DNA from 2 places in the Arthrobacter sp. D5-1 genome. Region 2 is predicted to be linked to the other one. Evidence: riboswitches for the same ligand, from Rfam matches in the RefSeq annotation. Region 2 holds a riboswitch; the other holds the start of a gene.
What was found. A riboswitch is a leader RNA that binds a small molecule or an ion and turns the genes downstream of it on or off. The one in region 2 is predicted to bind cyclic di-AMP.

Region 1 (6,904 bases), 270 kb from region 2:
TGCAGTCCTCAAGCCGCCAACCGTCACCGTCCGAGCTCGCCTCCGCCGCGCGCTGGCGCAGCGAAGCAGCCGCTTGGCGGATCGCAACCACCTCCGCGTGGGCCGTCGGGTCCCCGTGCGCTTCCCGTTCGTTGCGTCCGGAACCCAGCACGCCGCCGTCGGGCCCCAACACCACGGCGCCGATCGGTACGTCGTCCGTTTTCAGCGCCAACCGGGCCTCGTCCAGGGCAAGACCCATCCAGGCCATATGGTCTGCGTGATACGGCTCGGTGGCGCTCATGTCTCAATGATAGTTTTGGGGGATGCGCACACTCGTCGTGGACCACCCGCTGGTCGCTCACAAGCTCACCGTTCTGCGGGATAAGAACACCCCTTCACCGGTCTTCCGGCAGCTCACTGAAGAACTCGTCACCCTCCTGGCCTATGAGGCCACCCGCGAGGTCAAGACGCAGCCAGTCGAGATCGAGACCCCTGTCACCAAGACCATCGGCACGGCTTTCACCAAGCCCACGCCGCTGGTGGTTCCCATCCTGCGTGCAGGCCTTGGCATGCTCGAGGGCATGACCAAACTGGTCCCCACCGCTGAGGTTGGCTTCCTGGGCATGGCCCGCGACGAAGAAACCCTGGACATCATCACCTACGCCGAGCGCCTCCCCGAGGACCTCACCGGCCGCCAGATCTTTGTCCTGGACCCCATGCTTGCTACCGGCGGCACCCTGCGCGAAGCCATCAAGTTCCTCTTCAAGCGCGGCGCCTCTGACGTCACGTGCATCTGCCTCCTGGCTGCCCCTGAAGGCCTGGCGAAGCTGGAAGAGGAACTCGCGGACGCCAATGTGAAGGTTGTCCTCGCATCGATTGACGAGAAGCTCAACGAGAAGTCGTACATCGTGCCCGGTTTGGGTGACGCCGGCGACCGCCTCTACGGCGTGGCCGGCTAAAGGTAGACCCCTACCGGTTTCCGCCGTGCCCCGTTAGCCTGTGGCGCATGGACTGGAAACTTGAACTGGTATTTGTCCCTGTCTCCGACGTCGATCGCGCGAAGGACTTCTACGTCAACAAGGTTGGTTTCAACGCCGATTTCGATGAGCGTCCCATGGACGGCATCCGCTTCGTGCAACTGACACCTCCGGGTTCGGCGTGTTCCATCGCCATCGGTGAAGGTCTCACCGACGCCCCTCCGGGTTCTGCGCCCAACCTGCAAGTGGTGGTGGCGGACATCAACAAGGCCCACGAACACCTCAAGGCCAACGGCGTGGAGGTCAGCGACGTCGACGTCCAGGACTGGGGTCACTTCGTTTACTTCGCTGACCCTGACGGCAACCAGTGGGCGGTGCAATACCTTCCGCAGCGGCCGAACGGTTAAGTCACACTTCAGCACCACCCCATGAGCGTGCGGCAGGATGGAACCATGAGCCATCCTGCCGCACCCGTGCTGACCGTCCGCGCCGTCCTCTTCGACATGGACGGCACACTCGTCGATTCCACGGCCATCGTGGAGCAGGTGTGGTCTGAGTTCGCTGGCCGCTACGGCTTGGACATCGAGGAGATTCTCCGGACCTCCCACGGTGTCCGTTCCGGCGATACGGTGCGCCGTTATGCTCCGGCGGGTGCCGACGTCGTGGCTCTGACTGCTGAGTTGGACGCCATGGAGCGCACGCGGACAGACGGCGTGATTGCACTGCCGGGCGCCGAAGCGCTGTTGAGTGCCTTGCCGGATGAAGCGATCGCCCTGGTCACGTCAGCCGACCATATCCTCGCGGGCATCCGCATGAAGGCTGCCGGGCTTTCCATGCCAACCACCACCGTTACCTCGGAGGCCGTAACCCTCGGCAAGCCGCACCCGGAGGGCTACCTCAAGGCGGCCACCCTGCTGGGAGTCGACCCGGCCGACGTCGTGGTCTTCGAAGATGCGCCAGCCGGTATCGCTGCGGCGCGCGCAGCCGGGATGCGGACCGTGGTAGTAGGCGACGCCGGTCATCTTGAAGATGGCATGTGGCGCATCCCGGACTACTCGGACGTGACGGTCATTTCGGTAAAGGACGACGACGGCGGGCACCTCCTCACGCTGACCCTTTAGTACCGCCGGGTTAGGACTGTTCCAAGCGATAAACCGGGCGTAGGCTGTGGGCATGTCTGCGATGCCGGAGGCGTACGGTGCTGCACTGGAGCGGGCCATGGTCCATGCCGGTGACTGGCTTGCGTCGGTCCCAACACGTCCTGTCCGCCCGTCCTCCGATGCCGATCAGGTAGCCAACAGCATGACGTCGCGGCTGCCGGACGAGGCCACCGATGCTGCGGAGGTAGTTGATGAGCTCGCCGCTCTGGCTGAGCCCGGCTTGATGGCGATCCAGTCCGGACGGTTCTTTGGGTGGGTCATGGGCGGAACCCTTCCCGCTGCCATGGCTGCGGATTGGCTCGTTTCGGCGTGGGACCAGAACACGGGGCTTCGGTTCGCTACGCCGGCGGCTGCTGCCATCGAGGAATCTGCCGCCGCGTGGTTGCTGGACCTTCTCCACCTTCCTTCGAGTGCCGACGTCGGATTCACCACCGGCGCCACCACCGCCAACTTCGTGGGGTTGGCAGCGGGCCGCCAATATCTGATGGACGAGGCGGGTTGGGACCTTGAGGCGCTGGGGCTGACAGGCGCCCCACGCATCACCACCTTTGCGGGCAGGGAGCGGCACGCCGCAGTGGACCTGGCTTTGCGGTATCTCGGATTGGGTGCCTGCGTGCCCGTAGATGCCGACGAGGAAGGACGGATTCTCCCCGACGCACTTGCCGAGGCCATGGACCAGCAACCAGGACTGTCACTGGTCTGTCTGCAAGCGGGCAACCTGCATTCCGGCGCCTTTGATCCCATGGAGGAAGCCATTGCGGTGGCCCACGATCGCGGCGCATGGGTGCACGTGGATGGTGCTTTTGGTTTATGGGCCGCCGTTAGCCCGACGCTGCGGGCCCGGCTGGCGGGAGTAGAGGAAGCAGATTCCTGGGCCACGGATGCCCACAAGACGCTGAATGTTCCTTACGACTGCGGCTTGGCCATCGTTGCGAGGCCGGAAGCCTTGAGGCGTGCTTTCAGTGTTCACACAAGTTACCTCATTGCTACGGATGCCGGCCCGGGAGATCCTTTCGAGAAAGTGCCTGAGATGTCCCGCCGTGCCCGGGGCATCCCTGTGTGGGCGGCGCTGAGGCAACTGGGCCGTAACGGGGTGATCTCCATGGTGGAGCGGCTCGCTGCAAACGCCCGCGCGTTGGCTGAGGGGCTCGCCGCGATTCCGGGAGTCGAGGTGCTCAACGACGTCGTCTTCACGCAGGTATCGGTGAGCTTCGGCAGTGATGACCGCACACACCGTGTCACGCAACGGCTGATGGCCGAGGGCGCGGTGTGGATGTCCGGGTCCTCCTGGCGTGGCCGTGAAATCCTCAGGATTTCGGTGAGTAACTGGACCACGGATGCAGGGGATGTTGCTGCGTCCATCGCGGCGGTGCGCAGCGCGTTGGAAGCCGAACCGGAGTCTGTGTAACGCGAAAACCGCGCCGGTTCCCGCCATCCGCTCCAGTCTGTACTGGTGCGGGCGGCGGCAACCGGCGCGGTAATCAAGCAGTCTGGCTTAGTACCAGTTGTTGGCCAAGTGGAAGCCCAGGGCGGCCGACGGGGATCCGTAGCGTTCCTTGATGTAGTTCAAGCCCCACTTGATTTGGGTCTGGTAGTTGGTCTGCCAATCAGCGCCCGCGGTTGCCATCTTGCTAGCCGGCAGCGACTGGACAATGCCGTAAGCACCGCTGGAAGCGTTGGTGGCGGTCGTCCTCCAGTTGGATTCCTTCTCCCACAGGGTGTTCAGCGCAGTCATTTCGCTGGCGCTCCAGCCGTAGTTGCCAAGGATGCTGGCAGCGTAGGCTTTGGCAGCGGCGGGATCGTCCACGGCCTTGGGGGCGGCAGCAGCAGCTGCAGCTTCGGCAGCGGCGGCGGCAGCAGCGGCGTCGGCGGCCTGCTTGGCTGCAGCATCAGCGGCGGCCTTTTCAGCGGCGGCCTGGTCGGCAGCGGCCTTCTCGGCGGCGGCCTTTTCAGCGGCGGCCTGGTCCGCCGCGGCCTTCTCGGCTGCGGCTTTGTCCACGGCTGCCCTGTCAGCGGCGCCCTTTGCAGCGGCTGCATCCAAGGAAGCGGAGATTTCAGCTGTCTTGTTGTTGCTGACCTGGGCATTCGCCTGGGTCTCTGCAACGCGGCTTACCTCGGGAAGGGTCAGGGCGGCGTTGGCAGCAGTACCGAGCGATGCAACGCCCAGCGCAGCAGCTACAACACCGGCAACAACCGACATGCGGTGGCCGGACTTGCCCTGGCGGGCAGCGTTCTTGAGGACAGCCTGCGACTTGGTCAACGGTGCGTTGTGCTCATCGCGGTGACGCGCGGAAGGGCGCGTCTGATCATTAAATTCAGACATGTGTGATTACCTCTCAGCGCCTGCGGAGTTAGCTGTCGGGTTCGGATGAGGTCATCCGGCCGCGCATCACGCTGCGGCTTCACCCCAAGGGTCCGGCATAAATGCCTGGTCCCGGAGACTCTGGGTCCCCCGTCTCTGCCTCGGAGTAAGTACGGACTCCGGGAAGTGGCAGAGCTCGGCGCATCCCGGATGTGGGCCAGTTGGGGCGACCCACCCTTTCGACGGTACAGGAGGAATTCGTAGAAGTCACATTTAGGTAACAGAGATCACGACGACGGTGAGTCGCCTTGCTGGGTTCGTAACTTCTGTTCGGTGGCGACCGCGGGGAATCGAAGGGTGAATTCCGTGCGCCCTGGACGGGACGCCACGTGCACGCTGCCGCCGTGAGCTTCCACGATGGATTCAACGATCGACAGACCCAGCCCCGACGTGCCCTCGGACCCCGATCTCGCAGCGTCGGCGCGGGCAAAACGGGAGAAGATCCGGCCCTGGAAATCCTCTGGAATGCCGGGCCCGTTGTCCGTTACGGTCACCACTGGGCTGCCGTCGGCGGAGAGCATCACGCTCGTGACCACCGTGGTGCCGGCATCGGTGTGTTTACGGGCGTTGGAGAGAAGATTGGCCAGGACCTGGTGCAGTTGCGTAACGTCGCCGCGGACCGTGACGGGTTCATCCGGGAGTTGGAGTTGCCAAATCTGGTCCGGTGCCATGATTTTCTCGTCGCTGACAGTTTCAATCACCAACTGGGTGAGGTCCACGTCCGTGATCTTGAGCGCCTGGCCTTCGTCCAGCCTGGCAAGCAGCAGCAGATCCTCCACCAGGGTGGTCATCCGTTCGGACTGGCTCCGGACGCGTGCCAGCGACTTTCGGCCGTCATCGGTGAAGTTCTCGGTCATGCTCAACAGTTCGGTGTAACCGCGGATGGCCGTAAGCGGCGTTCGAAGTTCGTGCGACGCGTCCGCGACGAACTGGCGCACCTTGGTTTCGCTTTCCTGGCGGGCTTCCAAAGCACTGGAGACGTTGTTCAGCATCTGGTTGAGGGCATGGCCAACGCTGCCGACTTCGGTTCCGGGATGGGCGGCCGACGGCGGGACCCGCACCGCAAGTGCCACCTCACCGGCGTCGAGAGGGAGGCGGGAAACTTTGGTGGCTACCTCGGAGAGCTGCTCCAATGGACGCATGGTCCGCCGGATGATTACCGTTCCCGCGAGGCCGATCACAGCCAGTCCGCCGAGCGACACCAGAACCATGGTCCACACCAGCGAGGCCTCGGCGCTTTGCTTGTCCGCGAGAGGCAGTCCCGTCACGATCACGTCGCCGGCAGTTTCGACGGCCACGAGCCGGTAATCCCCATAGGAGAGCGATCGGTCCACAGGCCGGTTGTCCCGGGGCAACGACAGCAGAATCTGTTTGTCGTCCGCCGTGAGTTCGGCCCGCTTGCCGGAGGCCTCAATAACGCCTGGATTGATCACGGTTGTTCCATCGATCCGTGCGTTCAGCGTTCCAGCGGCCTGGCCGCGCGCTTCCAGCGGGTCCGGCCTTCCGGAGGGGGAGGACGGAAAGTTCGACGGCGGCCTGCCGAAGCTGGTCGCGCGGCTTGACGCCTGCTCCAACTGCCGGTCGAGCTGCTTGTTGAACACCATGTCCATGGAGGCGTAGCTGACCACTCCCACGGCAGCGCAAATGGCGACCAGCAAGGCCATGGCGACCAGGACCAGTCGGGTACGCAGGTGCCACGCGGAGGGGCTGAGCCAACTGCGGTGTGACTTTTTGGCCACTCCTGAAGGGGTGCTCAACGCCTAGTCCGCAGGCTTGATGACATAGCCGGCGCCGCGGATGGTGTGGATCATTGGAGGGTGGTTTGCTTCGATCTTCTTGCGCAGGTAGGAAATGTAGAGCTCCACGATGTTGGCTTGTCCACCGAAGTCGTAGTCCCACACACGGTCCAGGATCTGTGCTTTGCTGACCACTCGTTTAGGGTTCTCCATGAGGTAGCGCAAAAGCTCAAACTGGGTGGCGGTAAGCGGAATGTCCTCGCCGGCCCGGGTGACTTCACGGGTGTCCACGTTCAGGGTAAGGTCACCCACCACCAGTTCGGCAGTGTCCATGGCGGCCACGCCGGAACGCTGGACCAGGCGGTGCAGTCGCAGGAGGACTTCCTCCATGCTGAAGGGTTTGGTGACATAGTCGTCGCCGCCGGCAGCCAGCCCGACGATGCGGTCCTGCACGGCGTCCTTGGCTGTGAGGAAAAGCGCGGGAACTTCCGGGGCAAACGCACGGATGCGGTTGAGGACTTCCACACCGTCGAATCCGGGAAGCATGACGTCCAGTACGAGGACATCGGGCCGGAATTCTTTGGAAAGCTTCACGGCCCCAGGGCCGTCGCCGGCAACAGCAACTGACCACCCGGCCATTCGAAGCCCCATGCTCATGAGCTCAGCGAGGCTGGGCTCGTCATCCACCAC
Region 2 (6,904 bases):
CGGGCAAAGCAGCTGCGGCTGCGTTTCGACCGCCGTGCCCGTGGCCTGCGCCATTTCCGGGTGGAGTCGTTGCTGGCCCGCCCGGTCACCGACGAGGACGACGACGGCGGCCCGGGGCCGGTTCGTTAGTCAGGCCCTCGATGGCCGCGGTGTTAAACGGCAGCGGCGCCGTCCGGAACATTCCGAACGACGCCGGCTGACAGCCTGTGGTGCTACTTCTTCAGTTCGCCAACCACGTAGTCGATGCTGGCAAGCAGGGCGGAAACGTCGTCCGGTTCAATGGCGACAAACGTCGCGATGCGCAGCTGGTTGCGGCCAAGCTTGCGGTACGGCTCGGTGTCCACCACACCGTTGGCGCGCAGGACCTTGGCGATGGCTGCGGCATCAATGGAGTCGTCGAAGTCGATGGTAGCGATGACGTTGGAGCGGTCTTCGGCGTTGGTGACGAACGGCGTCGCGTACTCCGAGGCCTCGGCCCAGGAGTAGATGCGGTTGGCGGAGTCCGCCGTGCGCTTGCTGGCGAAGTCCAGGCCACCGTTGCTGTTGAGCCACTGCACCTGGGCGTCCAGGGTGACCAACGTGGACAGGGAAGGCGTGTTGTACGTCTGGTTCAGCTTGGAGTTGTCGATAGCCGTCTGCAGGTCCAGGAAGTCCGGGATCCAGCGGTCGCTCGCCTTGATCCGTGCCGCACGCTCCAGTGCGGCGGGGGAGAAGAGGCCCAGCCAGAGACCACCATCGGAGGCGAAGTTCTTCTGCGGTGCGAAGTAGTAGACGTCAGACTCTGAGACGTCGACATCCAGCCCGCCGGCAGCAGACGTGGCGTCCACCAGGACGAGGGCGCCTTCGTCAGCCCCCTCGACGCGCTTGACGGGGGCGGCCACGCCGGTTGACGTTTCATTCTGGGGCCAGGCGTAGACGTCAACGCCGGCTTCGGCCTGTGCCACCGGGCGGGTGCCGGCTTCGGACTTGATGATGGAGGAAGCATCAAGGAACGGCGCCTTGTTGGTGGCAGCAGCGAATTTGGAACCGAATTCACCGAAGGAGAGGTGCTGTGCTTTCTTCTCTACCAGGGCGAATGCGGCGACATCCCAGAATGCCGTGGAACCGCCGACGCCGAGGACAACTTCGTATCCTTCGGGTGCACGGAAGAACTGGCTGAGGCCCTCCCGGACCGAACCTACAAGGTTCTTGACCGGAGCTTGGCGGTGGGACGTGCCAAGGATGGTGGACGACGCGGCAGACAGGGCCTCGATCTGTTCCGGACGGACCTTGGACGGTCCTGCGCCGAAGCGTCCGTCCTTGGGCAGCAGATCGGCGGGAATGGTGATGCTGTTGTCGCTCACGTGTGGCTCCAATGGGTATCGGCTAGAGATGGGTCGTGGCAGGTGGCATCAGCTGCCCCTTCGACACCCCAATTCTGCCTGACCCGGCGCGGAGGCAGGAACCTGTGGCCGTCATAGTCCGCCACGTGGAACGCAGGCCCACCATATGCGACCGGGATTATCCAGAGTAATTCCAAATAAGCTAGGCTGGTGGTTGGCGTTCATGGGGCGGCGGTCTACACCGCCCACCCGGCAAGGGACGCGGTACGGTGGAGATTACGCAAGGAACTGCGTTCGAGGAGAGCTGAGCTGGATGACGGATCTGATCGATACCACTGAGATGTATCTTCGGACCATTTTGGAGCTTGAAGAAGAGAACATTGTGGCTCTCAGGGCCCGCATCGCCGAGCGGCTGCGGCACTCCGGACCCACTGTTTCCCAGACCATCGGACGCATGGAGCGCGATGGCTTGGTGATTGTTTCCAATGACCGTCACCTGGAACTGACCGAAGCGGGGCGGAAACGCGCCACCGAGGTGATGCGAAAGCACCGCCTCGCCGAGCGTCTCCTGGCTGATGTCATTGGCTTGGACTGGGCCTATGTCCATGACGAAGCCTGCCGCTGGGAACACGTGATGAGCGAGCGCGTGGAGCGCCGGCTGTACGAACTCCTGGAGCACCCCACCGAATCCCCATATGGCAACCCCATCCCGGGCCTTGAAGCCCTCGGTGGCCTTGCCAGCCAGCCGTTCCCCCGCCTCGACGTCAACCTCCTGCAGGCCATGGACGGCTATGCACCGGATTCCCGCGTGGCAGTTACCCGCCTTGCGGAGCCCATCCAGGTTGAGCCTGAACTCCTTACCCAGCTGGATGAGGGTGGTATCCGCCCCGGCGCGGCCGTCTCGCTGGAGCGTGTAGGCGAGTACATTTCCGTCCGGGTCCCCGGCATTGAGGGTGCACTGGAACTTCCGCCCGAGGTGGCGGCGCACGTCTTCGTCTCCGTCGGCTGAGGCCCCCTTCCCTTCACCCGGTGTCATATCTCACTTTTGAGCTCCAAGCGCGCGTGTGACCTGCAGTTTTTCAGGAATAGTGATAAGGGGCAGCCGCGCCACGCCTGTTCCTGTTGATAACGAATTTATTACTGCGAGCCTTAATCGCCTATAGTTATCTACTAGCGCTGATACCAAAGCGTTACCTGTTCCGGAGCCGAGCTCTGCCAGCGGAACAGGTGTGCCATCCACCACTGGCAGAGGCGGGGGAACCACAAGCGGCTGTCTAAAGAAGCAGCCTTGGGGTGAAGTCCGCAGCAGAAGTGCCCATTACGCAAGTCCCTCTTGGGATACCTGTGTGCCGTGAGCGCTTCGTGCGGACCGGGTCTTTGAACTCTCTGACCCGAATCCGACAGCTAACTTCGCAGGCTTTTTAGAGAGGAATAGAGTTTGACAACGCAGAACGTCAGGGGCCGCCGCCGCGCGTCCGGCCCCGCTGCTGAGCTGCGGCCAGCCCGCGTCGTATCGGAGATCCGGCCACGCGACACCGAACGCCAGGTGCGTCGCCGTAAGAGCCCGTTGCGCCAGGTTGCCGATTTCGCCGCAGCCAGTGGTGTAGGGCAAAAGGCCGGAGTTGCGCTTGCCGCCACCGGACTTGCCCTGACTGTCGGTCTGCCGGCCACCAGCCCGGTCATGGCAACCTCGGAATCCGGTCAGACCGAGTCGGCCCTGGCCGTCACCGGGGGCAGCCAGCCCGAGGTTTCCGCCGCTGCATCAGCCAAGATCGACTTCAGCCGTGCTGCGGTAGCTACCGCCGCCGACCCCGACGGCAAGCTGAAGCAGCTGCTCAGTGCGCAGTCCGCCGACAGCATCCAGCGTGCCTCGTCCACGGGCACCATGGCCAGCCCCCTGGACACCCTGACCACGGCTTCCCCGTTCGGCTACCGCATCAGCCCCCTCACAGGTGGTGCCGGTGACTTCCACCGCGGCCAGGACTTCGTGGCCCAGTGCGGCACGGCCGTCCATGCTGCGGCCAGTGGCAAGGTCACCTTTGCCGGATGGCACGAGTACGGCGGAGGCAACCGCGTGGTGGTGGACCACGGCAACGGCCTTGAGACCACGTACAACCACTTGTCGTCCTTCACCGTCAAAGTAGGCCAGACGGTCAGCCGCGGCGACACTGTAGCGCTGAGCGGCACCACGGGCGCCTCCACCGGCTGCCACCTCCACTTCGAAGTACAGGTCAACGGTGAAGTTGTTGACCCCATGGGCTGGCTCTAAGTCCAGTTGATGGTTGTCTCTCGCATTCGTGACACACCCGTGACCTGAATGTGACATTCGCGTTCAACTGTTGTACCGTACAAAGCGCATCGGCTTTTTAGGGGGCCGGTGCACTTGAGTGGATTGCCTAGCTCTGCCACCACTCGAGGTCCGTTCGCATAAATCGTCTGGCAGGGGCGGGGGAACCACTTCTGGTCTTCGCAAGAAGGCCTTGGGGTTAAGTCGCAAAGCTTCCTTGAAGCAGCGTGGCCGGATGACTCCCATCCGAATCCGACAGCTCACCTCGCAGGCATTGGGAGAGGCTACCTTCGTGTCATCACGCACTACCCCTGCGCGCCACCGCGCCGAATCGGTTCGTACGAACCCCTTGAACACGCTTTCCAAGGCTGTTTCATCCAACGCCGGTACCGTTGGCCGCCAGGCCGTCGTCCTGGCAGCAGCCTCAGGCCTCGTCCTCAGTGTCGGTTTGCCGGCCCAGGCAGCGGACACCGACGTTTCCAAGTCGGAAGCCTCCAGCACCCAGCAGATGGTCACCACTGCGGTAGTCACCGCAGAGCCCACCGCCACCGTTTCCTTCGAGAGCCCCGTAGTGGCCACCAAGGAAGCTCCCAAGGTTGTGCAGCGCGCTTCGCAGACCACCCAGCGCACCGCGGCCAACGGCAACCAGGCCACCGCAGGCGCCGTGACTGCGAAGTCGTCCGAAGCCAAGGATGCTGCTTCCAGCGCCGCCGCTTCCGGCCTCGCCGCGATCGCCTACACCGGAATCGGCCACCCTTACGTTTGGGGCGGCACCACGCCCAACGGATGGGACTGCTCCGGCTTCACCCAGTGGGTCTACGCCCAGGCCGGCATCAGCATCCCGCGCGTCAACGCCTGGACGGCCATGAAGCCCACCAGCACTCCTGTCCCCGGTGACCTGGTCATGCAGAACGGCGGAGCACACGTAGGCATCTACGTTGGCAACGGCATGATGATCAGCGCATTGAACCCGGGACAGGGCACGCTCCTGCACTCGGCTGCCTCCACTGGCACATCCTCCTTCTTTACCCTCCGCTAGAAACAATCCGGTTCGGGGTTCGCCAGCATGCCCCCAAGTGCTGGCGCGCCAATGAGCCGCGTGTACCCCAACTGCACGCGGATACGAAAAGAGAAAACCATGACCAGTGCATCCAAGGTTGCACGGCATCGCGCTGAGGCCCCCAGGACCAGCTCGCTTGCCGTGATCGCCAAGGCCGTCAGTGAAAACGCCGGCGGCGTCGGCCGCCAGGCGGCTGTTATTGCCGCAGCTTCAGGCCTGGTCCTGACCGGCAGTGTTGCTGCCAACGCGGCCGACACCACCGTGGACCGTGAGTCCACCGCGACGTCCACCCTTGACGTCCAGTCGGTAGTCCAGGCCACCATCGCTGCGGACTCCACCGTTGCCATCTCCTACGAGCGCCCCGTGGTCACCACGGTGCAGGCTCCGGCCCCCGTAGAGAAGAAGGCTCCTGCGAAGGCAGAAACCACGAAGGCAGTAGAAAGCACGGCAACTGCCGGCAACGCCACGTTGGCCGTCAACACCGCGGCTCCTGAGGCAAAGGCTCCGGCCGCTGCAAGTGGCCTGGGTGCTGCAATTGCCGCTGCCGCCTATGCGCAGCTCGGCGTCACCCAGGACTGCACCATGCTGGTAACCAACTCCCTGGCAGCTGTTGGCATCAACTTCCACGACTGGCCGGCCGGCTACCTCTCCCTCGGCCGCACGGTCAGCGCAGCGGAAGCGAAGCCGGGCGACCTCGCCTACTACGCCAACGGCGGTCTGGCCGGACAGGCCCACATCGCTGTATACGTCGGCAACGGCCAGGCAGTCCACGGTGGATGGAACGGATCCACCACGGCACTGTTCAGCGTCAACGTAGGCTCCGGCCCGGTTTTCATCCGCGTGAACGGCTGATCCAGCCTTTGGTTTTGACAGCAACACCCCGCAGGCTCAGGCCGGCGGGGTGTTCTGCTTTTAAGGGACGGATTCGGCTCCACGCCTCTTAACCTCGCATGAACTCTTGGCGACACTGCACGGGAAACGACGGAAAAATTCGTTGATACGGCATATGAGTGCTTACCCTTATCTTGTCGATCCACAGCCCGTACAAGCAGAGGGCAGCCGGCCCTCGTGCCCCTGACGGGTGCGGCCGTGAAGAGGTACGTGCATGCGCACACTCGTTCTGAATGCTGGATATGAACCGCTGGCGGTAATAACATTCCGCCGGGCGCTGGTCCTTGTGTTGACTGGGAAAGCTAGCGTAGTGGCCGAAGGCGACGAGCCTGTCGTCGGGCCACAGGAGATTCTCGGACGCCCCTCCGTGATCCTCCTTAACCGCTACATCCGTCCCCGGTACAACAGGATTACCGCCGTGAGCCGACGCGGGGTCCTTCGCCGCGACGGCCATCGCTGCGCCTACTGCGGGAAAACAGCCCACACCATAGACCACGTCCACCCCAAATCCAGGGGCGGCGCGGATTCCTGGGAAAACCTGGTCGCGGCGTGTCTGAAATGCAACAACGCCAAGAGCGACCACACGCTGGCTGAAATGGGTTGGAAACTCCGTTTCACGCCTGGAGTGCCCCAGGGAACCATGTGGCAGATCAAAGAACTCGAGAAACCTGCGCCGGACTGGGACCCGTTCCTGTTGCCGGAATCCGCCGCCTGATCGATTTCTGCTGAACTCCGGCCGCCCCGGTAATCTGGGCGAATGGAGTTCAATGCCGTGATTCTGGCGGGTGGCAGGGCCACCCGCCTCGGTGGCGTGCCCAAGCCGTCGTTGATGTACGACGGCGGGACGCTCCTTTCACGCGCCCTGCAGGCGGCCCGGGGTGCGTCAGCTGTGGTGGTGGTAGGTCCTGACGCGTCAGGAACGGGCGGTGAGCCGTTACCGGTCGAGGTGCTGCGGGCACGGGAGGAACCGGCATTTGCGGGTCCCGCCGCAGCGATTGCTGCGGGGTTGGCGGCGATGAAGGACAACGGAAACAACGCTCCCTGGACGCTCGTCCTGGCATGCGATATGCCGCACGTGTCCCTTGGCGTTTCGTTCCTCTGGAAAGCCCTGGAGGCCCACGCGGGGGTGGACGGTGCCATGGCTGTCTCTGCCGATGGCCGGAAGCAGCCCCTCCTTGGTGCCTACAGCACCAGTGCCCTCGAACGGGAAGTGGCTCAAGCTTCCGAAGGTTCCGGGCTAACGAACGCTTCAGTGTTCCGCCTGCTTGCTAGGCTGAACCTGCTGGACGTAGCCGTCCCCCCAGGCTCCACGGATGACGTGGATACATGGGAGGACGCTGCGGC

Region 1: linked by a shared signal. The riboswitch ahead of AYX22_RS04510 (hypothetical protein) and the one ahead of AYX22_RS05730 (C40 family peptidase) in region 2 are both predicted to bind cyclic di-AMP.

What each region holds. Positions count from the first base shown of each region.
Region 1 covers NZ_CP014571.1:955,175-962,078, forward strand. Annotated here, with positions in the region: gene AYX22_RS04485 (nucleoside deaminase) at 1-280, opposite strand, end outside; gene upp (uracil phosphoribosyltransferase) at 303-938, shown strand; gene AYX22_RS04495 (glyoxalase superfamily protein) at 986-1,363, shown strand; gene AYX22_RS04500 (HAD-IA family hydrolase) at 1,409-2,077, shown strand; gene AYX22_RS04505 (aminotransferase class V-fold PLP-dependent enzyme) at 2,130-3,524, shown strand; gene AYX22_RS04510 (hypothetical protein) at 3,612-4,439, opposite strand; cyclic di-AMP (ydaO/yuaA leader) riboswitch at 4,443-4,630, opposite strand; gene AYX22_RS04515 (HAMP domain-containing sensor histidine kinase) at 4,706-6,235, opposite strand; gene AYX22_RS04520 (response regulator transcription factor) at 6,239-6,904, opposite strand, start outside.
Region 2 covers NZ_CP014571.1:1,221,509-1,228,412, forward strand. Annotated here, with positions in the region: gene AYX22_RS05710 (MFS transporter) at 1-129, shown strand, start outside; gene serC (phosphoserine transaminase) at 213-1,343, opposite strand; gene AYX22_RS05720 (metal-dependent transcriptional regulator) at 1,636-2,331, shown strand; cyclic di-AMP (ydaO/yuaA leader) riboswitch at 2,516-2,756, shown strand; gene AYX22_RS05725 (M23 family metallopeptidase) at 2,761-3,591, shown strand; cyclic di-AMP (ydaO/yuaA leader) riboswitch at 3,716-3,897, shown strand; gene AYX22_RS05730 (C40 family peptidase) at 3,902-4,648, shown strand; gene AYX22_RS05735 (NlpC/P60 family protein) at 4,748-5,521, shown strand; gene AYX22_RS05740 (HNH endonuclease) at 5,775-6,275, shown strand; gene AYX22_RS05745 (NTP transferase domain-containing protein) at 6,318-6,904, shown strand, end outside.